Regions from separate parts of the Ligilactobacillus faecis genome, predicted to be linked through region 2. Evidence: predicted binding sites of a transcription regulator. Region 2 holds the regulator's gene; the other holds the start of a gene.
The links. Region 2 encodes CtsR, which represses protease genes until heat stress. Its sites were predicted from a motif close to TTGGTCAAAAAAGGTCAAANA; they were not measured.
Positions count from the first base shown of each region.

Region 1: the regulator CtsR is predicted to act here: its motif matches at 1,961-1,981, upstream of QFX10_RS01155 (ATP-dependent Clp protease ATP-binding subunit).

Region 1 is NZ_CP123639.1:220,309-224,960, reverse strand. Features, by position in the region: gene QFX10_RS01155 (ATP-dependent Clp protease ATP-binding subunit) at 1-1,912, opposite strand, end outside; gene ykzS (protein YkzS) at 2,072-2,257, shown strand; gene QFX10_RS01145 (phosphocarrier protein HPr) at 2,457-2,723, shown strand; gene ptsP (phosphoenolpyruvate--protein phosphotransferase) at 2,723-4,444, shown strand; gene QFX10_RS01135 (glycosyltransferase family 4 protein) at 4,652-4,652, shown strand, end outside.
Region 2 is NZ_CP123639.1:428,460-433,111, forward strand. Features, by position in the region: gene QFX10_RS02330 (ATP-dependent Clp protease ATP-binding subunit) at 1-2,379, opposite strand, end outside; gene QFX10_RS02335 (CtsR family transcriptional regulator) at 2,399-2,869, opposite strand; tRNA gene QFX10_RS02340 (tRNA-Pro) at 3,013-3,086, opposite strand; gene QFX10_RS02345 (gamma-glutamyl-gamma-aminobutyrate hydrolase family protein) at 3,146-3,880, opposite strand; gene QFX10_RS02350 (hypothetical protein) at 3,954-4,169, opposite strand; gene QFX10_RS02355 (DUF805 domain-containing protein) at 4,247-4,652, opposite strand, start outside.

The DNA.
Region 1 (4,652 bases), 210 kb from region 2:
ATTTGACGATCTGACTGAGATCGGCTTTTGTCAAAGCGTTGAACTCGATGATATCGTCAAAACGGTTCAAGAATTCTGGTTTGAAGTAGTTAGTCAGTTTGTCTAAGATCTGAGAGTTTGTTTTTTCATTACCAGCCCCAAAGCCGACACTTGCGATCGGATCGCCTGAACCAGCATTACTTGTCATGATGATGAGCGTATCTTTAAAGCTGACTGTCTTACCTTGTGAATCAGTCAAACGCCCGTCGTCTAAGATCTGTAAGAACATGTGCATGACATCGGGATGCGCTTTTTCGATCTCATCAAGCAAGATCAAACTATATGGATGACGCCGAACTTGTTCGGTGAGTTGCCCAGCTTCTTCGTAACCGACATATCCAGGAGGTGAACCGATCAATTTAGAGACTGAGAATTTTTCCATGTACTCACTCATATCAAAGCGGATCATCGCATCTGTTGTTCCAAAGAGTTCAAGGGCTAATTGTTTCGCAGCTTCAGTTTTTCCGACCCCAGTTGGGCCAACAAATAAGAACGAACCGATCGGACGCCCAGTCTTATTGAACCCGATCCGGTTGCGACGGATCGCTTTAGCGGTTCGTTCGACCGCTAGATCTTGGCCGATCACATTTTCTTTGAGCGTCTGCTCTAAAGTGCGCAATTGTTGTTGCTCTTTTTCTTTGAGCTCACCAACTGGGATCTTGGTCATCTCTTCGACGATCTGTTCCATGTCTTTGCCAGTCACAGTTGGAGCTTCACCATTTTGCTCGTTGTTAGCTAAATGTTCTTTGAATTTGACAGCTTGATCACGGAAGAAGGCTGCTTTTTCATAATCTTCGGCGTCGAGCGCGCGTTGTTTATTCAATTCAGCATCAGCAAGTTTTTCTTGCAACTCGCTTGGATCAAAAGGTCGTAAAGTGAGATTTTTCCGCGAACCAGCTTCATCTAATAAGTCGATCGCTTTATCGGGAAGATAACGATCTTGGATGTAGCGTGTTGAAAGCGTAACGGCGCTTTGGAGAGCTTCATCGCTATATTTGACTTGGTGATATTTTTCGTATTTATCGCGGATCCCATGTAAGATCGCAAGTGCTTCTTTACTTGAAGGTTCCGCCACTTGAACTGGTTGTAAGCGTCGGGCTAAAGCGGCGTCTTTTTCGATCGTGCGGAATTCATTTAAAGTCGTCGCTCCGACTAATTGGAATTCGCCTCGAGCTAAAGCGGGTTTCAAGACGTTACCAGCATCCATGCCACCTTCAGCGTTCCCAGCGCCAACGATCTCATGGATCTCATCGATAAAGAGGATGATATCTTGTTTTTGTTTCAGATCATCCATCAGCTGTTGCATACGCTCTTCGAATTGACCCCGGATCCCAGTACCTTGTACTAAGGAGACGACATCCAAACGGATCACTTTTTTGTTTTGAAGTTTTTGGGGAACGTCGCCGTCAACGATCTTTTGCGCTAAGCCTTCCACGACAGCTGTTTTTCCGACCCCAGCTTCCCCAGTCAAAACGGGGTTATTTTTTGTGCGCCGATTTAAGATCTCGATCACGCGGGCGATCTCTTTGTCACGGCCGATGACAGGATCGATATTACCGTTTCGCGCTTCGTTGGTGAGATCGAGTCCATATTTGTCTAAAATATTACCGTCTGCTCCAGCCGGTTTTGGCTGAGCAGCTCGTTTTGCTTCCATATTTCTTTGATTTTCTTGATTGAAATTACGCAAGAGATCGCCAAAAGGATCGTATCCAAATGGATCTTGCATCATATTATTTAAACGTTCATTACTATTAGAACGAGCTTTCAAGTCGCGGTAACAGTTTTGACAAAGATCGACCGCAGTTCTTGTACCGTTGATATTAGCAGTTAAATGCAGTGTTGCCGGATTTTGATGGCAGTTTTGACATAACAAAGTCAGACACGACCTTTCTATAGATAGTTTTGGGCAAGTGTCAAAAAAAGTTTGACCAACTTTGACCTTTATGGCTCTATTATACAAATTTTTTAAAGAAGTGCAAGTAAAAAAATCAAGCTAAATATGATAATATCTTGTACAGGGGGTAAAGTGAAAATGGCAAAAGATTATCAAAAGCTACTTGAAGAATTACACACTGGTCAGATCGAGGAATTTGAGATCGATACGGATGAGTTTATGGAGTTTCAAAAAATTTTAATGAATTTTAACTACCGCAAAAATGTCGTTGGTACAGCTAAGCGAGGCGGGGGTGCACGTTATCACTACGAACGCTCGGAATAACAAAGCCTAAAAATATTTTTAAATATTACTGAGGTGGGCGCTTGTCTTGTTAAATAATTCATGGTATTATTTTTTATAGCAAGTGAAGCGCTTTTAGGTTCTCGCTAATGTAAGCGAATTACTACGCATGAGAACGGCTTATTTTCATAAGTTGTAGAACTTCACAAACTTATTTATATTTAAAGGAGCATGATCCACAATGGAAAAAAAAGAATTTCACGTAATCGCAGAAACAGGTATCCACGCACGCCCAGCTACACTTTTAGTTCAAGCTGCAAGCAAATTCAACTCTGATATCACATTAGAATATCAAGGAAAATCAGTTAACTTGAAGTCCATCATGGGTGTTATGTCATTAGGTGTTGGTCAAAACGCTGATGTCGTTATCACAGCTGATGGTGCTGATGAAGCTGAAGCTATCGCAGCTATTACAGAAACAATGTCTAAGGAAGGACTTGCTGAATAATGACGAAAATGTTGAAAGGGATCGCAGCAAGCGATGGGATCGCAGCTGCTAAGGCATATATGCTCGTTCAACCCGATCTTTCATTTTCTGAAAAAAGCATTGATGATCCTGCAGCTGAGATCAAACGTCTAGATGATGCAGTTGAAGCATCAAAAGGCGAACTTGAAGCCATCAAAGCTAAAGCGGCTCAAAACTTAGGTGCTGAAGAAGCGGAAGTTTTTGAAGCGCACTTAACGATCTTAGCTGACCCAGAAATGCTTGGTCAGATCAAAGACAAGATCCAAAATGAAAAAGTTAATGCCGAAGCGGCTCTAAAGAGCGTAACGGATATGTTCATCTCAATGTTTGAAAGCATGACTGATAATGCTTATATGCAAGAACGTGCTGGTGACATTCGTGATGTGACAAAACGTGTGATGAGTCATTTATTAGGAGTCACTCTACCTAACCCAGCTTTGATCGATGAAGAAGTCGTGATCGTTGCTCATGATCTGACACCTTCAGATACAGCTCAGTTAGACCGTAACTTCGTTAAAGGCTTCATTACCGATATCGGTGGGCGAACATCGCACTCTGCGATCATGTCGCGGACACTTGAGATCCCAGCTGTTGTAGGTTCTGGTTCTGCAACAACTGAGATCGCCGAAGGGCAAATGGTCATCATTGATGGGATCGAAGGCGATGCGATCGTTGATCCTAGTGCTGACCAATTAGCTCAATATGAACAAAAAGCAGCTGATTTCAAAGCTCAAAAAGAAGAATGGAAACAATTAAAAGATGCTAAATCTGTTTCAAAAGACGGCAAAGAAGTTCTTTTAGGTGCAAATATCGGGACACCAAAAGATGTTGTCGGTGCGGTCGAAAACGGCGCTGAAGCAGTGGGACTTTTCCGCTCTGAGTTCTTATACATGGATGCAAGTGAGCTTCCATCTGAAGATGAACAATTTGAAGCTTATAAAGAAGCTGTTGAAGGTATGAATGGCAAGCAAGTCGTTGTTCGGACGATGGATATTGGTGGAGATAAAGATCTGCCATATTTACCATTACCAGAAGAAGAAAATCCATTCTTAGGTTATCGTGCGATCCGGATCTCGCTTGATCGTCAAGATATCTTTAGAACGCAATTACGTGCGCTTTTACGTGCTTCACACTACGGCCGTCTAGCGATCATGTTCCCAATGATCGCGACCGTCAAAGAATTCAAAGATGCTAAGGCGATCTTTGAAGAAGAAAAAGCAAACTTGATCGCGGCTGGTGTACCAGTTTCAGACGATATTGAAGTCGGAATGATGATGGAGATCCCAGCTGCTGCAATGATCGCTGATAAGTTGGCTAAGTATGCTGATTTCTTCAGTATTGGTACAAATGACTTGATCCAATACTCGATGGCGGCTGATCGTGGTAACGAACGCGTTTCTTACTTGTACCAACCATACAATCCATCGATCCTTCGCTTGATCAAGAACATCATTGATGCTTCACATAAAGAAGGTAAATGGACTGGTATGTGTGGTGAAATGGCTGGAGACCAAGTGGCAGTACCACTTTTGCTTGGCTTAGGGCTAGATGAATTTTCAATGAGTGCTACTTCGATCTTGAAGACAAGAAGTTTATTAAAGAAACTCGATGCTAACAAGATGAAAGAATTAGCAACTAAAGCAGTTGAAGATTGTGAAACAACTGAAGAAGTCGTTGCTTTAGTGGAAGAATACACAAAATAACGACATAGACGTTGGCAAAAAGAGGCTAGAGTTTTTTCTAGCCTCTTTTTGTTTTATTGGTGAAATGGCAAATCAGGTGGTTTTAAAAATAATTTTTGGTAAAATATTAAGAATAGCTATGTTTTTTACTGCTAAAAGGTAGAACATTGCAAAGGAATTATCAAAAACATATAATTAAAACTGATAAACTAATTAAGGAGGATGCTTG
Region 2 (4,652 bases):
TAGTAAAGCTTCACTCAAGCGGTCTTCGATCTCGTTTTGTAAAGCCCGTCTGATCGGCCGCGCACCGTATTCCGGATCAAAGCCAGCTTTAGCAACAACATCGATCGCTGCTGGGGTGATCTTTAATTTTACGTTCTTCTCAGCCACGCGCTTAACGATATCTTTGGCCATCAACTTGACGATCTGATGTAATTCGTCTTTTTCAAGCGAGTGGAAGATCACAACTTCATCGATCCGGTTCAAAAATTCTGGTTTGAAGCTCTTCTTCAACGATTCGCGGATCTTAGCTGACATAGCTGCATAATCATCGATCACATTGCCAGCGCCAAAACCAACTGATTTTTCATCGCGTAAAGCTGTCGCCCCTAAGTTTGAAGTCATGATGATGATCGTATTTCTAAAGTTGACTTTCCGCCCTTTAGAATCTGTCAAATAACCATCATCTAACACTTGTAACAAGATGTTGAAAACATCTGGGTGAGCTTTTTCGACTTCGTCTAGTAATACGACAGAGTAAGGCTTATTTCTGACTTTTTCAGAAAGTTGCCCGCCTTCATCATAACCGACGTAACCTGGAGGAGCACCGACTAACCGACTCGTTGAGTATTTTTCCATATACTCACTCATGTCGACCCGGATCATCGCGTCTTCTGAACCAAACATCGCTTCGGCTAAAGCTTTAGCCAGCTCAGTCTTACCGACCCCGGTTGGTCCTAAGAACATAAAGGAGCCGATCGGACGAGTCGGGTCACTTAAGCCGCTCCGCGAGCGCCGGATCGCTTTTGAGATCGAGCTGATCGCTTCTTCTTGCCCAACGACCCGTTGGTGCAAGATCTTTTCTAAGCCGACTAAACGTTGACTTTCAGTCTTCGTCAATTGTGTGACTGGAACTCCTGTCCATTCAGACACAACAGCAGCGACATCTTCTTCAGTGACTGTTGCTTCGTATTCTTTCTTGGCTTCTTTTTCAGCATGTTGCGCATTCAATTTTTCGATCTTTTCGCGCAACTTTAAGACTTTCTTGCGTAAAAGAGCTGCTTCATCGAAGTTTTCTGCCACGATCTCAGCTTCATACTCAGTTTCGAGGTCTTTTAGCTTAGCCCGCGAGCGTGAAAGTTGGTTGCTCTTTTCTGCATTGACGATCCTTAACCGCGCGGCCGCTTCATCCATCAGATCGATCGCCTTATCTGGTAAGAAACGTTTCGTGATATAGCGCGTACTCAATTTGACGGCGGCATCGAGCGCTTCATCACTGATCTTGACTTTATGGTGTTCTTCATAACGAGGACGGACCCCTTGTAAGATCTCAAACGTTTGAGCTTGATCAGGTTCATCGACCATGATCGTCGCAAAGCGGCGTTCTAAAGCAGGATCAGATTCAACATACTTTTGGTATTCATCTAAAGTCGTTGCTCCGATCACTTGAACTTCGCCTCGAGCTAACGCTGGTTTTAAAATATTAGAAGCGTCGATCGCGCCTTCAGCGCCACCAGCCCCGATCAACGTGTGCATCTCATCGATAAATAAGATCACATTGCCATCGTGGTAGACTTCTTCTAAGATCTTCTTCAAACGATCCTCAAATTCACCGCGATATTTTGTGCCAGCTACAAGTGAGCCCATATCAAGCATCATCAAGCGTTTTGACTGTAAGTTCTCAGGGACATCGCCTGAAACGATCGCTTGCGCTAGGCCTTCAGCTACCGCAGTCTTCCCGACCCCTGGTTCACCTAACAAGACAGGATTGTTTTTAGTGCGTCGACTCAAAACTTGGATGACTCGTTTGACTTCGTTTTCACGTCCGATGACAGGATCGATCGCTTTTTCCTTGGCGATCGCCGTCATATCCCGTGCTAAGCCATCAAGCGTCTCAGTTTTGGAACGGTGTTTTTCTTCATTAGCACGTTTTGCCATTCTTTGACGTTGGCGATCAGTCACACCAAGTTGGCGTAATAATAACTGACGCAACGTCCGAATATCACTATTTAAACTGTAAATGATCCGGGAAGACAAGAGCGTCTCATCGCTCAATAAAGCTAATAAGATGTGCTCTGTCCCGATCTTGGAGGAACCCATCATCATTGCTTGGCGCAAAGCTTCGTTTAGCACCGCTTTTGTCTTCGGCGAATATGGGAGATAACTATCAGGGGCTTGACGTCTTAAAGTTCCGTACCCAGCCAAGCGTTCGATCTCTTCGCGAATATCAACGGCGCTGATCAACGCTTGTTTCAATACTTCACCTGCAACACCATTTTCTTCCAGAGCTAATGCTAATAACAAATGCTCCGTTCCGATCGCTTGGTGTTTGAAATAATTTGCTTGTTCTTGTGCAAGTAACAGTACGCGATTCGCACTTGGTGTATAAGATGTTGAATCCATCAGATCCCCCTCTTTCTATTTAATGGTCGGCACAGCGTAAACGATTTAAAATACTGCGCAAGATCTTTGCGCGGATCGCATCCTCTAAGGCTATGTCAGATAATGCGAGCGTACTTTTTTCGATCGCTGACGCAACTAAATGTGCCTCTTTATGCGTCAATAACTCATTTTCATAAAGCGTTTGAATGATTTGAAATGCCTTTGTTTCATTAATACTTTCGCCAACATATTCGATCAGCTCATCTAAGAGGTTCGGATCACTGATCAAGTTGACTTTGGCGATCCGAATATAACCTCCACCACCGCGTTTACTTTCGACTAGATAGCCATTTTGTAAGGTAAAACGCGTCTTGATCACATAATTGATCTGTGATGGTACACAATCAAATTGATCAGCCACTTCCGAGCGTTTGATCTCGATCTTCGATGAGTCTGCTAATATGCTCTTCAAATATCTTTCGATGATATCGGAAATATTACGATTTTGCATAAAACCTATCCTTGATCTGTTTGACTAACTTTGACTATTATTATAAACTTTCTCGCCCTTTGTTGGCAATGAATTAGCGCAAATTTCTCAAACAAGCACAAAAAGAGTCATGCCTTACCATGACCCTACTTTATGCTAGTTGATCGGGAAAACAGGATTTGAACTTGCGACCTCTACGTCCCGAACGTAGCGCTCTACCAAACTGAGCTATTTCCCGGAAACAACTATCATTATATTACTTTTTAGGAGAAGATAAAAGTCTTTTGTTGAAAAGAACTAATTATTTTGAGCGACTTTGTTAGCCCGCGCGATCAGATCAGCAAAAATGTTTTGCGAATCAGTATAATGTTTATACATATTTTCTGGATGCCATTGTAGCCCTAAGATCTGATCACTTGCACTTGATTCGATCGCTTCAACAACACCATCGTCTGCTCGAGCAACGACTTTTAAGCCTGGCGCGATATCTTTTAAGGCTTGGTGATGGCGTGAATTGATATATGGACGCTTACCGACTAATTGGTACAAGCGACTATCTTCGCTGACGTTTGCATGATGCGACGGTAAGTTTCCAGGAGCATCTTGTGAATGCTTGACATAGATCGTCTTATTTTCAGAAAGATCTTGGTAGACAGTTCCGCCTAAAGCAACGTTGATCAACTGCATCCCCCGACAGATCCCTAAGATCGCTTTCCCCTTTTCATATGCGCGTTTCAAAAGCGCGATCTCAAAAATATCTCGTTTGCGATAGGTCATGCCTAACTTCAAATGTGGTTCTTCACCAAAGAAAGTTGGGTCAACGTCAAAGCCCCCGGCAAAAACGATCCCATCAAAAAGATCGATGTAATCATCAACAAATTTTGGCGCAACACTCGGTAAAATGACTGGTGCGCCTCCTGATTTAACGATCGCTTCGATCGCTGGTCGCGGTGCAAAAGGTGCGTTTCTTTCATTGATGATATTAGTAGCTTCGATCAGTGTATCTGCTGGGATCGCGATTCTTGGATGCATAAGTTTTCCCCCTTGTATTAAAAATAATGTTTTAATGAAAATATCATATCTTTAACATTTAGTAAAGACTTCCTTACCATCTTTCTAAACTAAGATGGCCCCGCCCTACCGGACGTACCTTGACAAAGGGGAGACGCGCCAATTTAGCTTCTACAGAACCTAGATCACGTAACGTACACGCTCCGTAGAGTCGTAACTCTTTTAAAGCTTGAAATATTTCATAACTGGTCAAACATTCACTCGTTTTTAAAGCATCTTCGATCTGATATAACTCACTCAATTTAAACATGACCATCCCTCCATTTTAGAATACGCTTACATTTTTATTATAACAAAAACGACCTACTAGTTCTGGTCGTTTCGTCTCTATTCTAAATATTCAGGACCTTTTGTCTGTAACTGTTCAAAAGCCTGTTCGAGTTGCCACTGAAAGAACATACGCTTAGCTGTTTGTGTCGTCAGCAAGACTAACAAACTCGTGACTAATAAAACTAACACGATCGCACCTTTCATCCGGTAAAAAGCTGCGCCTACACTATTTTGCTTTTCAGTCAAATATGTATTCTCACCTTTTTTAGCTGGTTGACATAGTAAGACTAATAAGATCGGTAACGTAAGGGGAAAGAAACCTAATAAGACCCATCCACTAGCGATCCCAGCATCGTGGAGCCGTCTAACTTGAGCTGATAAACTGACAAAAAAAGTCACTACGAGCATCAATGTAAATAAATAACTCGTCAGCTCCGACAATAAATGTAACACACGAAAACTT